DNA from 3 places in the Streptomyces sp. NPDC005402 genome. Region 3 is predicted to be linked to each of the others. Evidence: riboswitches for the same ligand, from Rfam matches in the RefSeq annotation. Region 3 holds a riboswitch; each other region holds the start of a gene.
The links. Region 3 has a riboswitch for thiamine pyrophosphate ahead of ABZT02_RS29800 (thiamine ABC transporter substrate-binding protein). Riboswitches for the same ligand answer to the same signal wherever they lie in the genome.
Positions count from the first base shown of each region.

Region 1: linked by a shared signal. The riboswitch ahead of thiC (phosphomethylpyrimidine synthase ThiC) and the one ahead of ABZT02_RS29800 (thiamine ABC transporter substrate-binding protein) in region 3 are both predicted to bind thiamine pyrophosphate.
Region 2: linked by a shared signal. The riboswitch ahead of thiO (glycine oxidase ThiO) and the one ahead of ABZT02_RS29800 (thiamine ABC transporter substrate-binding protein) in region 3 are both predicted to bind thiamine pyrophosphate.

Region 1 covers NZ_JBEXFB010000014.1:90,084-95,210, forward strand. The annotation lists gene ABZT02_RS26370 (hypothetical protein) at 1-649, shown strand, start outside; gene thiC (phosphomethylpyrimidine synthase ThiC) at 740-2,527, opposite strand; TPP riboswitch at 2,520-2,709, opposite strand; gene ABZT02_RS26380 (YibE/F family protein) at 2,781-4,520, shown strand.
Region 2 covers NZ_JBEXFB010000004.1:355,902-361,028, reverse strand. The annotation lists gene ABZT02_RS10125 (FAD-dependent oxidoreductase) at 154-1,374, opposite strand; gene ABZT02_RS10120 (hypothetical protein) at 1,407-1,778, opposite strand; TPP riboswitch at 1,831-1,943, shown strand; gene thiO (glycine oxidase ThiO) at 1,941-3,098, shown strand; gene thiS (sulfur carrier protein ThiS) at 3,095-3,295, shown strand; gene ABZT02_RS10105 (thiazole synthase) at 3,299-4,096, shown strand; gene pknB (Stk1 family PASTA domain-containing Ser/Thr kinase) at 4,251-5,127, shown strand, end outside.
Region 3 covers NZ_JBEXFB010000017.1:138,319-143,445, forward strand. The annotation lists gene ABZT02_RS29790 (ABC transporter ATP-binding protein) at 1-146, opposite strand, end outside; gene ABZT02_RS29795 (iron ABC transporter permease) at 147-1,748, opposite strand; gene ABZT02_RS29800 (thiamine ABC transporter substrate-binding protein) at 1,793-2,872, opposite strand; TPP riboswitch at 2,869-2,976, opposite strand; gene rlmN (23S rRNA (adenine(2503)-C(2))-methyltransferase RlmN) at 3,000-4,106, opposite strand; gene ABZT02_RS29810 (hypothetical protein) at 4,453-4,812, opposite strand; gene ABZT02_RS29815 (hypothetical protein) at 5,111-5,127, shown strand, end outside.

The DNA.
Region 1 (5,127 bases), on a different contig from region 3:
CGAGGAACAGCGCCGCCCGGCGACGCCGTCCACCCTGTCGTCCGTGCACGAACCCGGACCCGCCGACTCGGGCACGGGTGCGATGGGGCTCGCCGCCACCATGGGAGAGGTCGCCGAGACCGCCGGTGCGGGCGCCGTCGCCGTCGCCGCCGTCCTGACGCCCGTCCTCGCCGGGATCGCCGCGGCGATCTTCCTGCTCGTGGGCTACATCCTCCAGATGCTCAGCCCGCCACCGGCGTTCGCCCACGCCATGATCACCATCGGCTGGGTGTTCGGCGCCCTGACCGCGGCCGCGATCCTGGTCGCCGCCGGCGGCCTGCTGATCACCGCACTGCGCAACCGGCCCTCTTCGGACGCGGGGTACGGCGAACTGAGCGAGGAGGTGGCACGGGCCAGGGACGCCTGGCGCGAGGCCCTGCTGGAACGCGGACTCCTCCCCTTCCTCAGAGAGGCCCTGGCCGATCCGGGCACCGCCGCACTGCACCACCACACGGCACCGCCCGCACGGACCAGCCGGATGCCCAGCCTCGGCTACGACCGCCCCGGCTTCAGCAGCCCGGACGACGGAGCCTCCGGTGCCCGCCCGAGCTTCAGCAGCCCGGACTACACCAGCCCGGACTTCGGGGGGCCGGAACACCAGCCGGAATGACCCCGGCACAGCCCCTCGGCTTGCGCCCCCATCACGGGGAGCGCAAGCCGAAGACCCGGCCGCGGGCCACCCGCCGACGGTTCGCCCGCGTCAGTCGGCGATCGGCAGATACACCCGATTGCCCGCCGCCGCGAACTCCTTCGACTTCTGGGCCATGCCCTCCTCGATCTCCTCCGGACTGCCGCCGTGGCGACGGCGGATGTCCTGGGAGATCTTCATCGAGCAGAACTTCGGCCCGCACATGGAGCAGAAGTGAGCCGTCTTGGCCGGTTCGGCCGGGAGGGTCTCGTCGTGGAACTCCCGGGCCGTGTCGGGGTCGAGGGCCAGGTTGAACTGGTCCTCCCAGCGGAACTCGAAGCGGGCGTCGGACAGGGCGTCGTCCCACTCCTGGGCGCCTGGGTGTCCCTTGGCGAGGTCGGCCGCGTGGGCGGCGATCTTGTAAGTGATGACACCCGTCTTGACGTCGTCCCGGTTGGGCAGGCCCAGGTGCTCCTTGGGCGTGACGTAGCAGAGCATCGCGGTGCCCCACCAGGCGATCATCGCGGCGCCGATGCCGGAGGTGATGTGGTCGTAGGCCGGCGCGACGTCGGTGGTCAGCGGGCCGAGCGTATAGAACGGAGCTTCATCGCAGATCTCCTGCTGAAGGTCGATGTTCTCCTTGATCTTGTGCATCGGGACGTGCCCCGGGCCCTCGATCATGGTCTGTACGTTGAAACGCTTCGCGATCCGGTTGAGTTCCCCCAGCGTGCGCAACTCCGCGAACTGCGCCTCGTCGTTGGCGTCCGCGATCGAGCCGGGCCTGAGGCCGTCGCCCAGCGAGTACGTGACGTCGTAGGCGGCGAGGATCTCGCACAGTTCCTCGAAGTTCTCGTACAGGAACGACTCCTTGTGGTGCGCCAGGCACCACGCCGCCATGATCGAGCCGCCACGCGAGACGATGCCGGTCTTGCGGTTGGCCGTCAGCGGTACGTACGGCAGGCGCACGCCCGCGTGAACCGTCATGTAGTCCACGCCCTGCTCGGCCTGCTCGATGACCGTGTCCTTGTAGATCTCCCAGGTCAGCTCCTCGGCGCGACCGTCGACCTTCTCCAGCGCCTGGTAGAGCGGCACCGTGCCGATCGGGACGGGGGAGTTGCGCAGCACCCACTCGCGGGTGGTGTGGATGTTGCGGCCGGTGGACAGGTCCATGACCGTGTCGGCGCCCCACCGGGTCGCCCAGGTCATCTTCTCCACCTCCTCCTCGATGGAGGAGGTGACCGCGGAGTTGCCGATGTTCGCGTTGACCTTCACCAGGAACCGCTTGCCGATGATCATCGGCTCGATCTCCGGGTGGTTGACGTTCGCCGGCAGCACCGCGCGGCCCGCCGCGATCTCCTCACGGACGACCTCGGGAGTGACGTTCTCCCGGATGGCCACGTACTCCATCTCCGGTGTGATCTCGCCGCGACGGGCGTAGGCGAGCTGCGTGACCGCCTTGCCGTCACGGCTCCGGCGCGGCTGGCGCGACCGCCCGGGGAAGACCGCGTCGAGGTTACGGAGGCCACCCCGCGGTGAGGTGTGCTTGATCCCGTCGTCCTCGGGGCGCACGGGACGACCCGCGTACTCCTCGGTGTCCCCGCGGGCGATGATCCAGTTCTCCCGCAGTGGCACAAGGCCCCGGCGGACGTCCGTCTCGGTGAGCGGATCGGTGTACGGGCCGGAGGTGTCGTACAGCGTGACCGACTGCCCGTTGGTGAGGTGCACCTGACGAACCGGCACCCGCAGATCGGGGCGCGAGCCCTCGACGTACGCCTTGTGCCAGCCGATGGACTTCCCGGCCTCCGTGTCGAGCTGGTCGTTCTGCTCGGAGGCAGGCGTGCGCGCGTCCTTGATGGTCATGAGACCTACTCCCTACGCCGGCATTACCCGGTAACAGGTTCGGCGGTCGACGCAGCGGTTTCCGTCGGCCGACGTTTCGTGGGGAACGTCACTCGCTGGAGATGACGTTCCACGTGAAACATCGCTGGGACGGAGGTCAGCGCCCTCTCAGCCCGGTGCTCCGAGCTCCCGCGTGTACAAAGGTGGCTCCACGCTAGCGTCAATTCGGGCGCGGTGAACAGAGGGCCCCTGTCGTTCTTGCGATGATCGGGCGGTGACCACGACGCATCAGCCCCCGTACCCGCCTCCCGAGCCTCCGCGCCGACCGGGCTCCGGAAGCGGCCCTGGGCACGGCCCCGGCAGCGGCTCTCGCGGTGGCTCCCACGGTGGCTTCGGGGGCGGTGAGGCCGGTGGGGTCGGAGGGGCCGGCGGCTGGCACGAGCATGAGCACGAGCCCAGGGGCGGGCACGGCGGCGGTCCCGACTACGGCCGCGGTCAAGGCGCGAGCCACGGTGCCTCAGGCGGCGGTGGCGGCGGTCTGGGCGGTGGCGGTGGCCATGGCGGCGATGGGCGCGGGCATGGTCCCGGTGACGGGCACGGTTCCGGTGACGGGCACGGGCATGGGAGCGGGCCCGGGCATGAGAGCGAGGCCGGCTCCGGCGGTGGGCACGGTCACTCGCACAGTCATAGCCATGGACCGGCAACTCCCGTCTCCAAGCACCTGCGCAAGGTCATCGCGGCAATCCTCATCCCGTTCGGTGTAGCTGTGGTGGTGGGGCTCGGGGTGCTGTGGCCCGGTGGTGCCCCGGCGCACGAACGCACCGGGGTCGGCTTCGACCGGCAGACCCAGCAGGCCACGGTCAGCAAGGTCGTGAGCGTCAGCTGCAAGTCGGTGAACGCCTCGGGGGAGACCCCGACCGGGGACACCTCCACCGCCGAGGGCTCGTCCGCCGAGCAGCAGGCCAACGGCACCTGCAAGAAGGCGACGATCCGGGTCGACACCGGCGACGACAAGGGCCGCACCTTCACGGAGATCGTCCAGCCTGACCAGTCGCGACAGTTGCACGAGGGCGAGAAGGTCGTGGTCGCCTACGAGCCCTCCGCGCCCAGGGACCTCCAGTACTCGGTCACCGACGTGAACCGCAGGTTCCCGATGGGCCTGCTCGCCGGGATCTTCGCGCTCGTCGTCGTTGTCGTCGGGCGGCTGCGCGGTGTCATGGCACTGGTCGCGCTGGCCGTCAGCTTCCTGCTGCTGAACTTCTTTGTCCTGCCCGCGATCCTGCAGGGCTCGAATCCGCTGCTCGTGGCGGTGGTCGGGTCGAGCGCCATCATGCTGATCGCCCTCTACATGTGCCACGGTCTGTCGGCCCGTACCTCCGTGGCGGTACTGGGCACGCTGATCTCGCTGGTGCTGATCGGCGTCCTCGGCTCGCTGTTCATCGGCTGGGCAGCGCTGACGGGCAACACGGACGACAACACCGGGCTCATCCACGGGCTGTACCCGTCGATCGACATGAGCGGTCTGTTGCTCGCCGGCGTCATCATCGGCTCCCTCGGTGTCCTCGACGACGTGACGGTCACGCAGACGTCGGCGGTCTGGGAGCTGCACGAGGCCAACCCCACGATGGGCTGGCGCGGGCTGTACCGCGCGGGTATCCGGATCGGCCGCGACCACATCGCGTCCGTCGTCAACACCCTCGTCCTCGCCTACGCCGGTGCCGCGTTGCCACTGCTGTTGCTCTTCTCCATCGCGCAGTCCAGCGTGGGGACTGTCGCCAACAGCGAGTTGGTGGCGGAGGAGATCGTGCGTACGCTGATCGGCTCGATCGGCCTCGTCGCCTCGGTACCGGTCACGACGGCCCTGGCGGCCCTGGTGGTCTCGGCCGACCGACCGGGGGCGGAGGCTGTGGCGGGGATGTCGGCGCCCGTACCGGCGACGAGTGCGAGTGCGGGCACGGCCGGCAGTCGGCCGGTGGCGGGACGCGGTGGGAGGGGTCGGCGGCGCAAGCGCTGAGAGAGGCCCCGGGGTTGGGCCAGTACTCCGCCCACCCTTCCTAGCCCCGGTTCCGGATCACTTCCCGGCTCCCCGGCTCCCGGGTCGCGGGCTGGACTTCGGGGCTCCGGACTCGGGTTCGGGGTTCCGGGCTGGGCTTTGGGCTTTTGGGCTCGGGTTCCGCCGCTCGGGTGCCGCCGCCCGCCGCCCGCCGCCCGGCTCCCGGCTCCCGGCTCCCGGCTCCCGGCTCCCGGCTCCCGGCTCCCGGCTCCTACAAGGAAACTCGTTCGCCGTAGTGCGTGTGCGAACACGCGCGCCGCATCCGCCACCTCCGCTCCCACGCCGACCTCGGCGCACGAGCGCACGAGCGCAAGAGCGGACTAGTGGCCCGCCGCCTGGGCATTCCTACGGCTCCCACGCCCCCGATTGCCGGTCCCGGCCGTCGGGACGGGCCACATCGACCGCTTCGGCAGAAGCACCGCGATGGTCTCCCGCAGCCTTGGTTCCGATCAGAGCACCGTCCCGCCCCGCATCCCCAGCGAGCCGACTCACCGCTGTCGCCCCGCGCTGAGAGTGATCAGTGCTCATCGCCCGCCTCGACGAATTCCCGCATCCTGATCCGATCCGG
Region 2 (5,127 bases), on a different contig from region 3:
GCCGTCGGGCGCAACCGGCGCGCCGTCGAGCGCCTCACCGTCGGCGCCGCCACCGACCGCCAACCTCGCCGTCGGGGCGGAGAGCAGGACGCGCGCGGGTCGCGGAAGGCCACCCGCGCGAGGGCAGTCACCCGGGGACGACGGCCGGGCCGTTTACGCCGTCGCCGCCTTCAACGGCCTCGCCGGGTCCACCAGCAGCTCCGGGTCCATCTCCGTGCCCGCCTCGATGAGGCGTCGTCCCTGGGCCAGGTCCCGGGGTCGGCCCACCGCGAGGAGGGCCACCAGGCGGTTCTCGCGCAGCCAGCACACCGTCCAGGCGGGACCGGACGGCTCGCCGCGCCACAGGGTCGTGTCGGCGGACGCGTGGTGCCCGGCGTACTGGACGAAGCGGCCGAACTGCTCGGACCAGAAGTACGGGACCGGGTCGTAGACCGTGGGCGTCTCGCCCACGATGTCGGCGGCCACCGTGCGGGGGCCCTGGAGGGCGTTGTCCCAGTGGTGGACCAGCAGGCGCTCGCCGTACCTCCCCGAGGGGAAGGAGGCGCAGTCGCCGACCGCGTAGACGTCCGGCACGGAGGTGCGCAGCCGGTCGTCGGCGACGACCTCGTGGTGGGCGCCGAGCTCGATGCCCGAACCGGCGAGCCAGGCCGTGGCGGGTCGGGCGCCGATACCGACCACGACCGCGCCCGCGGGCACCCGGGAGCCGTCGTCCAGGACGACCGCGCCGGGCTCGACCCGCTCCACGCGCGCGTGTGTGCGCAGCACGGCACCCGCGTCGGCGTACCAGGAGGTCATCGGCGCGGCCACCTCGGCGGGTAGCGCGCCCGCGAGGGGCCGCTCGGCGGCTTCCACGACCGTCACCGCGCAGCCCGCCTCGCGCGCGGCGGTGGCGAACTCGGCGCCGATCCAGCCGGCGCCGACGACCACGATGTCGTGCTGCCGGGCGAGCACGGGGCGCAGCCGCTCGGCGTCGTCCAGGGTGCGCAGCAGATGCACCCCGGGCACGCCCTCCGTGGCGGGCAGCCGGATCGGCTCGGCGCCGGTGGCGACGACCAGGACGTCGTACGGGAAGGGTCCGGCCTCGGTGTCCAGTTCGTGCGCTTCGGGGCGCACGCCCAACACCTCGCGGCCCAGCAGCAGTTCGATGCCGAGGGCCTCGAAGTCCACGTCGAAGGCGGAGCCCTCGGCCTTGCCCAGCAGCACGGCCTTGGAGAGCGGCGGACGGTCGTACGGCTGATGGGGCTCCGCGCCGATGATCGTGACGGTTCCGGAGAAGCCCTGTTCGCGCAGGGCGACCGCCGTCTGTACCCCGGCCATGCCCGCGCCGACCACGACCACCCGCCGCTGGGCCCGCGCCTGCGTCTGCTCGCTCATTTGATCACCATAGTCAACTGACAATCAGTCAGTCAGGAGCCGTGCGCCGTGACCTGCTGCACAACCTCGCCGACCTGTTCCACCACACTCGTTCCGCTGCCCGGCTGCGACTCCCACTGCCACGTCTCCTCCAGCCGCACCCGGCCGTCGGCAAGCTCCACGACGGTCGAGACGCAGTGCCCGGAGGATGTCGTTCCGTCGTGCTTGAGCTGGACGTACCGGAAGTCGAGACGGTCCCCCGCGCGCGTGCCGACCAGATGTCCGCGTACCACGTCACCGCCCGCGTACTCGGCCCAGATCTGCCCGTCGTTCTCGTGGTAGCTGAACCGGGTCCGCGTGCCCACCTGACCTGGGGCCTGATCGGCCACCGGGGCGAGGACGAGGCCGTCGAGCGAGCGGGGCATGGCGGAAGGCTCCCTTACAGAGGCGCGCGGGCACGGGCTAGGGTGGCCAACGTAGAGCACTCGCGGGAGCCCGGACGCACCGGGCTGAGAGGGAGGCTGGGCGGCCTCCGACCGTACGAACCTGATCCGGGTCATGCCGGCGAAGGGAGGGGCTGGACGCCCATGTCCTCACGTACGTCAGACGTCCTCGTCGTCGGGGGCGGCATCATCGGCCTGGTCACGGCCTGGCGGGCCGCGCAACGCGGTCTCACCACGGCGGTCGTGGACCCCGAACCCGGCGGCGGGGCCGCCCAGGTGGCCGCCGGGATGCTGGCCGCGGTCACCGAACTGCACTACGGCGAGCAGACCCTGCTGGGCCTGAACCTCGCCTCCGCCCACCGCTATCCCGAGTTCGCGGCCGAGCTCACCGAGCTGACCGGCCTGGACCTGGGCTACCGCCGGTGCGGCACGCTCGCCGTCGCGCTGGACGCCGACGACCGCGCCCACCTTCGCGAACTGCACGCCCTCCAGCGGCAGTCGGGGCTGGAGTCGGAGTGGTTGTCCGGCCGGGAGTGCCGTCGGCTGGAGCCGATGCTCGCGCCGGGGGTGCGGGGCGGGCTGCGGGTGGACGGCGACCACCAGATCGATCCGCGCCGCCTCACGCGCGCGTTGCTGGCCGCGTGCGAGCGGGCGGGCGTGGAGTTCCACCGCACCTGGGCCCGACGTCTTCGCGTCGTACGGGACCGGGCCGTCGGCCTCACCACCACGGACGGCGAGGAACTGGGCGCGGCCCAGGTGGTGCTCGCCGCCGGAAGCCTCAGCGGCCGCCTGGAAGGCGTCCCGCAGGCCCTCCTGCCTCCCGTACGGCCCGTGAAGGGCCAGGTACTGCGCCTGACCGTGCCGCCGCGCCTCGCGCCCTTCCTGAGCCGTACCGTGCGGGCCGTGGTGCGCGGCAGCCAGGTCTACCTGGTGCCGCGCGAGAGCGGCGAGCTGGTGATCGGCGCGACCAGCGAGGAGCTGGGCTGGGACACCACGGTGACCGCGGGCGGGGTGTACGAACTGCTGCGGGACGCGCACGAACTGGTCCCCGGCATCACCGAGCTGCCGCTGACGGAGACCCGCGCGGGCCTGCGCCCGGGCTCCCCGGACAACGCCCCACTGCTCGGCCCGACGGACCTGCCCGGCCTCCTGCTGGCCACCGGTCACTACCGCAACGGCGTGCTGCTGACGCCGGTCACCGGGGACGCGCTGGCGCACGCGCTGACGACCGGTGAACTGCCCGACGTGGCCCGCCCGTTCACCCCCAGGCGGTTCCTGGAGTCCGTGGAGCAGCCGGCATGAACATCTCCGTCAACGGGGAGCCGCGCCAGTTCGCTCCCGGCACGGCTCTCGACACCGTCGTGCGGGCGCTGACACCGGCGCCCTCCGGGGTGGCCGCCGCGCTCAACGAGACCGTCGTCCCGCGCGCGCAGTGGCCCTCGACATCGCTCTCCGAGGGAGACCGCGTGGAAGTCCTCACCGCCGTCCAAGGAGGCTGACCCATGGCCGACGATCCCTTTGTCATCGCCGGTACGTCCTTCTCGTCGCGGCTGATCATGGGCACGGGCGGGGCGCCCAGCCTGGAGGTGCTGGAGCGGGCCCTGGTCGCCTCCGGCACGGAACTGACGACGGTCGCCATGCGCCGCGTGAACCCGTCGGTGCACGGCTCGGTGCTGTCCGTGCTGGAGAGGCTCGGCATCCGGGTGCTCCCGAACACGGCGGGCTGTTTCACCGCCGGGGAGGCCGTCCTGACGGCCCGCCTCGCGCGCGAGGCACTCGGCACCGACCTGGTCAAGCTGGAGGTCATCGCCGACGAGCGCACCTTGCTGCCGGACCCCATAGAGCTGCTGGACGCGGCCGAGACCCTCGTGGACGACGGCTTCACGGTGCTGCCGTACACGAACGACGACCCGGTGCTGGCCCGCAGGCTGGAGGACGTGGGCTGCGCGGCGATCATGCCGCTGGGCTCGCCGATCGGCTCGGGTCTCGGCATCCGCAACCCGCACAACTTCCAGCTGATCGTCGAGCACGCGCGCGTGCCGGTGATCCTGGACGCCGGAGCGGGCACGGCGTCGGACGCGGCGCTGGCGATGGAGCTGGGGTGTGCGGGTGTGATGCTCGCCTCGGCGGTGACGCGGGCGCAGGAGCCGGAGCTGATGGCGCACGCGATGAGACACGCGGTGGAGGCGGGGCGGCTGGCCCACCGGGCCGGTCGCATTCCTCGACGGCACTTCGCCGAGGCGTCGTCTCCGGTGGAGGGCAGGGCCGTGCTGGACCCGGAGCGGCCTGCTTTCCAGTGACCCGATGGGGACGCCGGGGCGGGAGGTGACCCAAGGGTCACGCCCGTCCCGGAGCGGCGACTCCGTGCGATCTGCGTCACAGCTGCGCTGCAGTCACGCCTCGATACCGGCCGAACCGGATGGACTGTCAGCGGCGGCTCGTACACTCGCCTGCGTGGATACGACCCTTCAGGACCCGCTGGTCGGGCAGGTGCTCGACGGCCGCTATCGCGTGGACGCGCGGATCGCGGTCGGCGGGATGGCCACGGTCTACCGGGGACTGGACACCCGTCTGGACCGTGTGCTCGCGCTCAAGGTGATGCACCCCGCGCTCGCAGCGGACGGGGTCTTCGTCGACCGGTTCATCCGGGAGGCCAAGTCCGTCGCCCGGCTCGCCCACCCCAACGTCGTGCAGGTCTTCGACCAGGGCACCGACGGGTCGTACGTCTATCTCGCCATGGAGTACGTCGCCGGCTGCACCCTGCGCGACGTGCTGCGCGAGCGCGGGGCCCTGCAGCCGCGCGCCGCCCTGGACATCCTGGAGCCCGTGCTGGCCGCGCTCGGCGCCGCGCACCGCGCCGGTTTCGTGCACCGGGACATGAAGCCGGAGAACGTCCTGATAGGGGACGACGGCCGGGTCAAGGTCGCCGACTTCGGTCTCGTGCGGTCCGTGAACACCGTGACCAGCACCTCCGGAGCCGTCCTCGGCACCGTGTCCTATCTCTCACCCGAACAGATCGAGCAGCCGGGCGCCGCCGACGCCCGCGTCGACGTGTACGCGTGCGGTGTCGTCCTGTACGAGATGCTGACCGGCAACCAGCCGCACGAAGGCGACTCCCCCGCCATAGTCCTCTACAAGCACCTCCACGAGGACGTCCCGCCCCCCTCGGCCGTGGTCCCGGGCCTGGCGTACGAGCTGGACGAGCTGGTCGCGTCGGCCACCGCCCGCACCCCGGACCTGCGGCCGTACGACGCCGTGGCACTGCTCGCGCAGACCCGGGAGGCCCGCGACCGGCTGAGCGCCGACCAGCTGGACGCGGTGCCGCCGCAGG
Region 3 (5,127 bases):
GCCACCGCCCGCAGCAGTGTCGACTTGCCGCTCCCACTGGGGCCGAGCACGCATACGATCTCGTGCTCGGCGACATCGAGGCCCACCCCGTCGAGCACGGCTCGCCCACCGAACCGCACGGTCGCGTCCTGAAGGCTCAGCAGCATCTAGAACTCCCCGGTCCGGTCGGTCCGCAGCCGTTCAAGGACCAGCAGCGCCACCGCGCACACCACCATCAGGATCGTCGAAAGGGCCATCGCCTGGCCGTAGTTGAGGTCCCCGGCCCGCCCGAGCAGCCGGGCCACGGCGACCGGCAGCGTCGGGTTGTCGGGCCGTGCGATGAACACGGTCGCCCCGAACTCGCCCAGCGACACGGCAAAGGCGAAGCCCGCCGCGATCAGCAACGCCCGCCGCACCATGGGCAGATCGACCTCCCGCCACACCCGCCACGGCGAGGCCCCGAGCACGGCCGCGGCCTCCCGCAGCCGGTGGTCCACGGCCCGCAGCACGGGCAGCATGGTCCGGACGACGAACGGCACCCCGACCAGCGCCTGCGCGAGCGGCACCAAAATCCAGGACTGCCTGAGGTCCAGCGGCGGCTCGTCGAGGGAGATCAGGAAGCCGAAGCCCACGGTCACCGCGGACACCCCGAGCGGCAGCATCAGCAGCGCGTCGAAGCCCCGTACGAACCGCCCCGCGTCCCGCCGCGTCAACGCGGCCGCCGCGAGACCCCCGACCAGCACCGCGATGACGGTCGCGGCGAGGGCGTACTCCAGCGAGTTCCCGACCGCCTCGATGGGCGCGACCAGGAAGACCCCGCCGTCGCTGTGGGTCAGTGCCCGGTAGTAGCCGAAGTCGGGGGTGTCGAGCGACCGTTGGACGAGGACGGCGAGCGGCAGCACAAGGAGTACGGCGATGGTGCCCACGACGCCGGCCAGCAGTCCCCACTCTCCCGCGCCGCGCGGCCGCCGGGCGCTGACGGACTCGGCCACGAGCCGCAGCGCGGTCTCCCGGCGCCGTACGGTCCACGCGTGCAGGGCGAGGACCGCGCCCACCGCGACGAACTGGATCAGCGTCAGCACGGCGGCCGTGGACAGGTCGAAGATCTCGGAGGTCTGCCGGTAGATCTCCACTTCGAGGGTCGAGAACGTCGGCCCGCCGAGGATCTGCACCACGCCGAAGGAGGTGAAGGTGAAGAGGAAGACCATCAGCGCGGCGGCTGCCACGGCGGGCGCGAGCGCGGGGAGCGTGACCGTCCGCCAGGCCCGGAGCCGGGACGCGCCCAGCATCCGCGCGGCCTCCTCCTGACGCGGGTCCAGCTGGGCCCAGAGTCCGCCGACGGTCCGTACGACGACCGCGTAGTTGAAGAAGACGTGCGCGAGCAGGATCGCCCACACGGTGGTGTCCAGCCGGACGCCCCACACGTCGTCCGTGAGGCCGCCGCTTCCGACGAGCGCCAGGAAGGCCGTACCGACGACGACGGTCGGCAGCACGAAGGGGACGGTGACCACGGCCCGCAGGACCTGCTTGCCGGGGAAGTCGAAGCGCGCGAAGACGTACGCGCCGGGGAGCGCGATCAGGAGCGTGAGCGCGGTGGAGGTGAGCGCCTGCCAGGTGGTGAACCACAGGACGTGCCGGATGTCCGGCTGGGCCAGGACGTCGGCGATCCGGCCGAACTGCCAGGCACCATCGACCTTGAGCCCGCGCCTGACAATGGCGCCGACGGGATAGACGAAGAAGACGGCGAAGAACGCGACGGGCACGGCCATGAGCCCGAGCCGCGCCGCCGCGTTGCCGTAAGGCTTGCGGGGCCTTACTTCAGTACGAGCGAGGTCCATGACTTGACCCAGTCGTCACGGTTGTCGGCGATCTTCGCCGGGTCCATGGTCTCGGGATCCTTGGCCTGCGGACCGTACTGGGTGAACTCGGCCGGCACCCGGGCGCCCTCGACGACCGGGTACACGAACATGTTGAGCGGCATGTCCTGCTGGAACTCCTTGGTGAGCAGGAAGTCCAGGAACGCCTTGCCCCCCTTGGTGTTCTTGGCGTTGCTCAGCAGTCCGGCGTACTCGATCTGCCGGAAGCAGGTGCCCTGCGCGACCCCGGTGGGCGCGGTCGTCGGCTTCGGGTCGGCGTAGATCACCTCGGCGGGCGGCGAGGAGGCGTACGAGACGACGAGCGGCCGGTCGGCCTTGGCCTTCTTGCCTCCGGCCGACCCGGAGAACTCCTCGTTGTAGGCCTGCTCCCAGCCGTCGACGACCTTGAGGCCGTTGGCCTTGAGCTTCTTCCAGTAGTCCTGCCAGCTGTCGTCGCCGTACTTCGCGGCACTCCCGAGCAGGAACCCGAGACCCGGCGAGGAGGTGGCGGCGTTCTCGGTGACGAGGAGGTTCTTGTAGGCGGGCTTGATCAGATCGTCGTACGACGTCGGCGGGGCCAGCTTGTGTTCGCTGAACCAGGCCTTGTCGTAGTTGACGCAGATGTCGCCGGTGTCGATGGGAGTGACCCGGTGCTTGTCCTGGTCGACCCGGTACTCCGCCTTGATCCCGTCGGCGCCCTTCGCCTCGTACGACTGGAAGAGCCCGTTGTCGAGCGCGCGGGACAGCAGGGTGTTGTCGACCCCGAAGAAGACGTCTCCCTGCGGGTTGTCCTTGGTGAGGATGGCCTTGTTGACGGCCTGCCCGGCGTCGCCGTCCTCCAGGACCTTGACCTTGTAGCCGGACTTCTTCTCGAAGTCAGCGAGGACGTTCTTGGAGACGGCCCACGAGTCGTGGCTGACGAGGGTGACGGTCTTGGAGCCGTTTCCCTCGGAAGCGGAGGAGGAGGACGACCCGCACGCGGACAGTGTGACCATGCCGAGGCCTACGACGGCAGCAAGGAACTTCTTGTTGTTCACGGTGATGACCGAACTTCCTACCCAGAATGACCTGGGCGAGGTTCAGAGGGTCTGCGGCCCGATTGCCGCACTCTCAGCGCTGTGGCGCTCCCCTGTCGGATATGAAGATGTACGTACGTCCGTCAGACTACCGCTCGGTGGCCGCGAGCTGACCACAGGCCCCGTCGATCTCCTGCCCACGGGTGTCCCGGACGGTCACCGGCACGCCATGGGCGGCGATGGCCTCGACGAACGCCTTCTCGTCCTCGGGCCGGGAGGCGGTCCACTTGGACCCGGGGGTTGGGTTCAGCGGGATGAGGTTGACGTGCACGGGCTTGCCCCTGAGCAGTCGCCCGAGCCGGTCACCGCGCCACGCCTGGTCATTGATGTCCCGGATGAGCGCGTACTCGATGCTGAGCCGCCGCCCGGACTTCTCGACGTACTCGAACCCGGCGTCGAGCACCTCGCGCACCTTCCACCGTGTGTTCACGGGGACGAGGGTGTCGCGCAGCTCGTCGTCGGGGGCGTGCAGGGAGATCGCGAGCCGGCACTTGAAGCCCTCGTCGGCGAACCGGTGAATGGCGGGCACGAGCCCGACGGTCGACACGGTGATGCCGCGCTGAGAGAGCCCGAGTCCGTCGGGGGCGGGATCGGTGAGCGCGCGAATGGAGCCGACGACCCGCTTGTAGTTGGCGAGCGGCTCACCCATGCCCATGAAGACGATGTTGGAGAGCCGCGCGGGCCCGCCCGGCACCTCCCCGTCCCGCAGCGCCCGCATCCCGTCCACGATCTGGTGGACGATCTCGGCGGTGGACAGATTGCGGTCCAGTCCCGCCTGCCCGGTGGCACAGAAGGGACAGTTCATTCCACAGCCCGCCTGCGAGCTGATGCACATGGTCACCCGGTCCGGGTACCGCATCAGCACCGACTCCACGAGCGTCCCGTCGAACAGCCGCCACAGCGTCTTGCGCGTGGTCCCCTGGTCGGTCGACAGATGCCGTACGACGGTCATGAGCTCGGGAAGCAACGCCTCCTGGAGCTTCCCGCGCGCGCCGGCCGGGATGTCCGTCCACTCCGCCGGGTCGTGCGCGTACCGCGCGAAGTAATGCTGCGAGAGCTGCTTGGCGCGAAACGGCTTCTCCCCGATCCCGGCCACGACCTCCTTGCGCTCGGCGGGCGTGAGGTCGGCGAGGTGCCGCGGCGGCTTCTGGGCTCCGCGGGGGGCGACGAAAGTGAGTTCTCCGGGCTTCGGCATAACTCTTCCAGTGTCGCAGATCAACTCGGGGGGCCCAGGCCAGAGCGGGGTGGGGGTGGTCACCCGTGGGTGCCATCTGTCAGCGTTGGTTGGCTTCGGACGGCCCAGGGACGGCCCAGAGATGCGTGCCACTGAGATGGGATGGACGACCCCCGACCAGGCGAAACTACCCGGGGCCTTCGTGGTCCTCTATGCCCGGTCGTTTCCGTGGTTCCCCGTGACTTGCCGGTCGATCGGGCAGGGTTGGGGCACGGCCGCCTTCTGATCCGTAGCTCTATGCGGGTCGGTCAGTGTGGGGCCAACAGGCCGCATGCTGCTGGGGTGCGAGTGCCGGAGCCGGGTTCTATTAGTCGTCGTATTCCTCGTAGTCGTAGTCGTAATCCCAGTAAGAGTATTGACGCTTACGTTCTACCTGGATGACCGTTGCTTTAGCGAGGCGTTGGCGGACGGCCTGCCGTGATATTCCGCAGGTGCGCCCAATCTCTGCCTGCGACACCTGGAATTGGCATGCATAATACGTGGCGGTCAGGATGTTCGTTTCGATCCCCGCCGAGAAGTCAGCCAACGCCGCAATAAGCGCCAAGTGCTCTTTCTTTGTCACCGGTCCTGCTGGGCTCTGCGGTGGCTCGGCGAGTCGTTCAATGGCCTTCTCCCATGCGAGCCCATAGAGGTAGTTGACGATGGGGTCGTCCAACGGCAGCGACATGATGACAAGCATAGTTGTCACTGCTGGTGATCGGGTAGGGCCGGACACGTGCACTCGCGGAGCTCTGACCTGCCATGACTGATTGACCATTGACTTGCGTTGGCAGATGTCGCATAGTCAGTGCCAGCCCCGGCATGCCCGGAGGCTTCTGGCGGAGGCTTGACGCTCCGCCTTTTTTGTTGCCCGAACGCATTGTTCGGGCTTTTTTGTTGCCCTTTCTCCTCGTGAGACTGGTGCTGTCTGCGCGGCTCGGCCGTCCACTGGCCGGCCGAGTCGCTATTCAACCCAGGAGACCCAGGTGCAAATCCTTGGTGA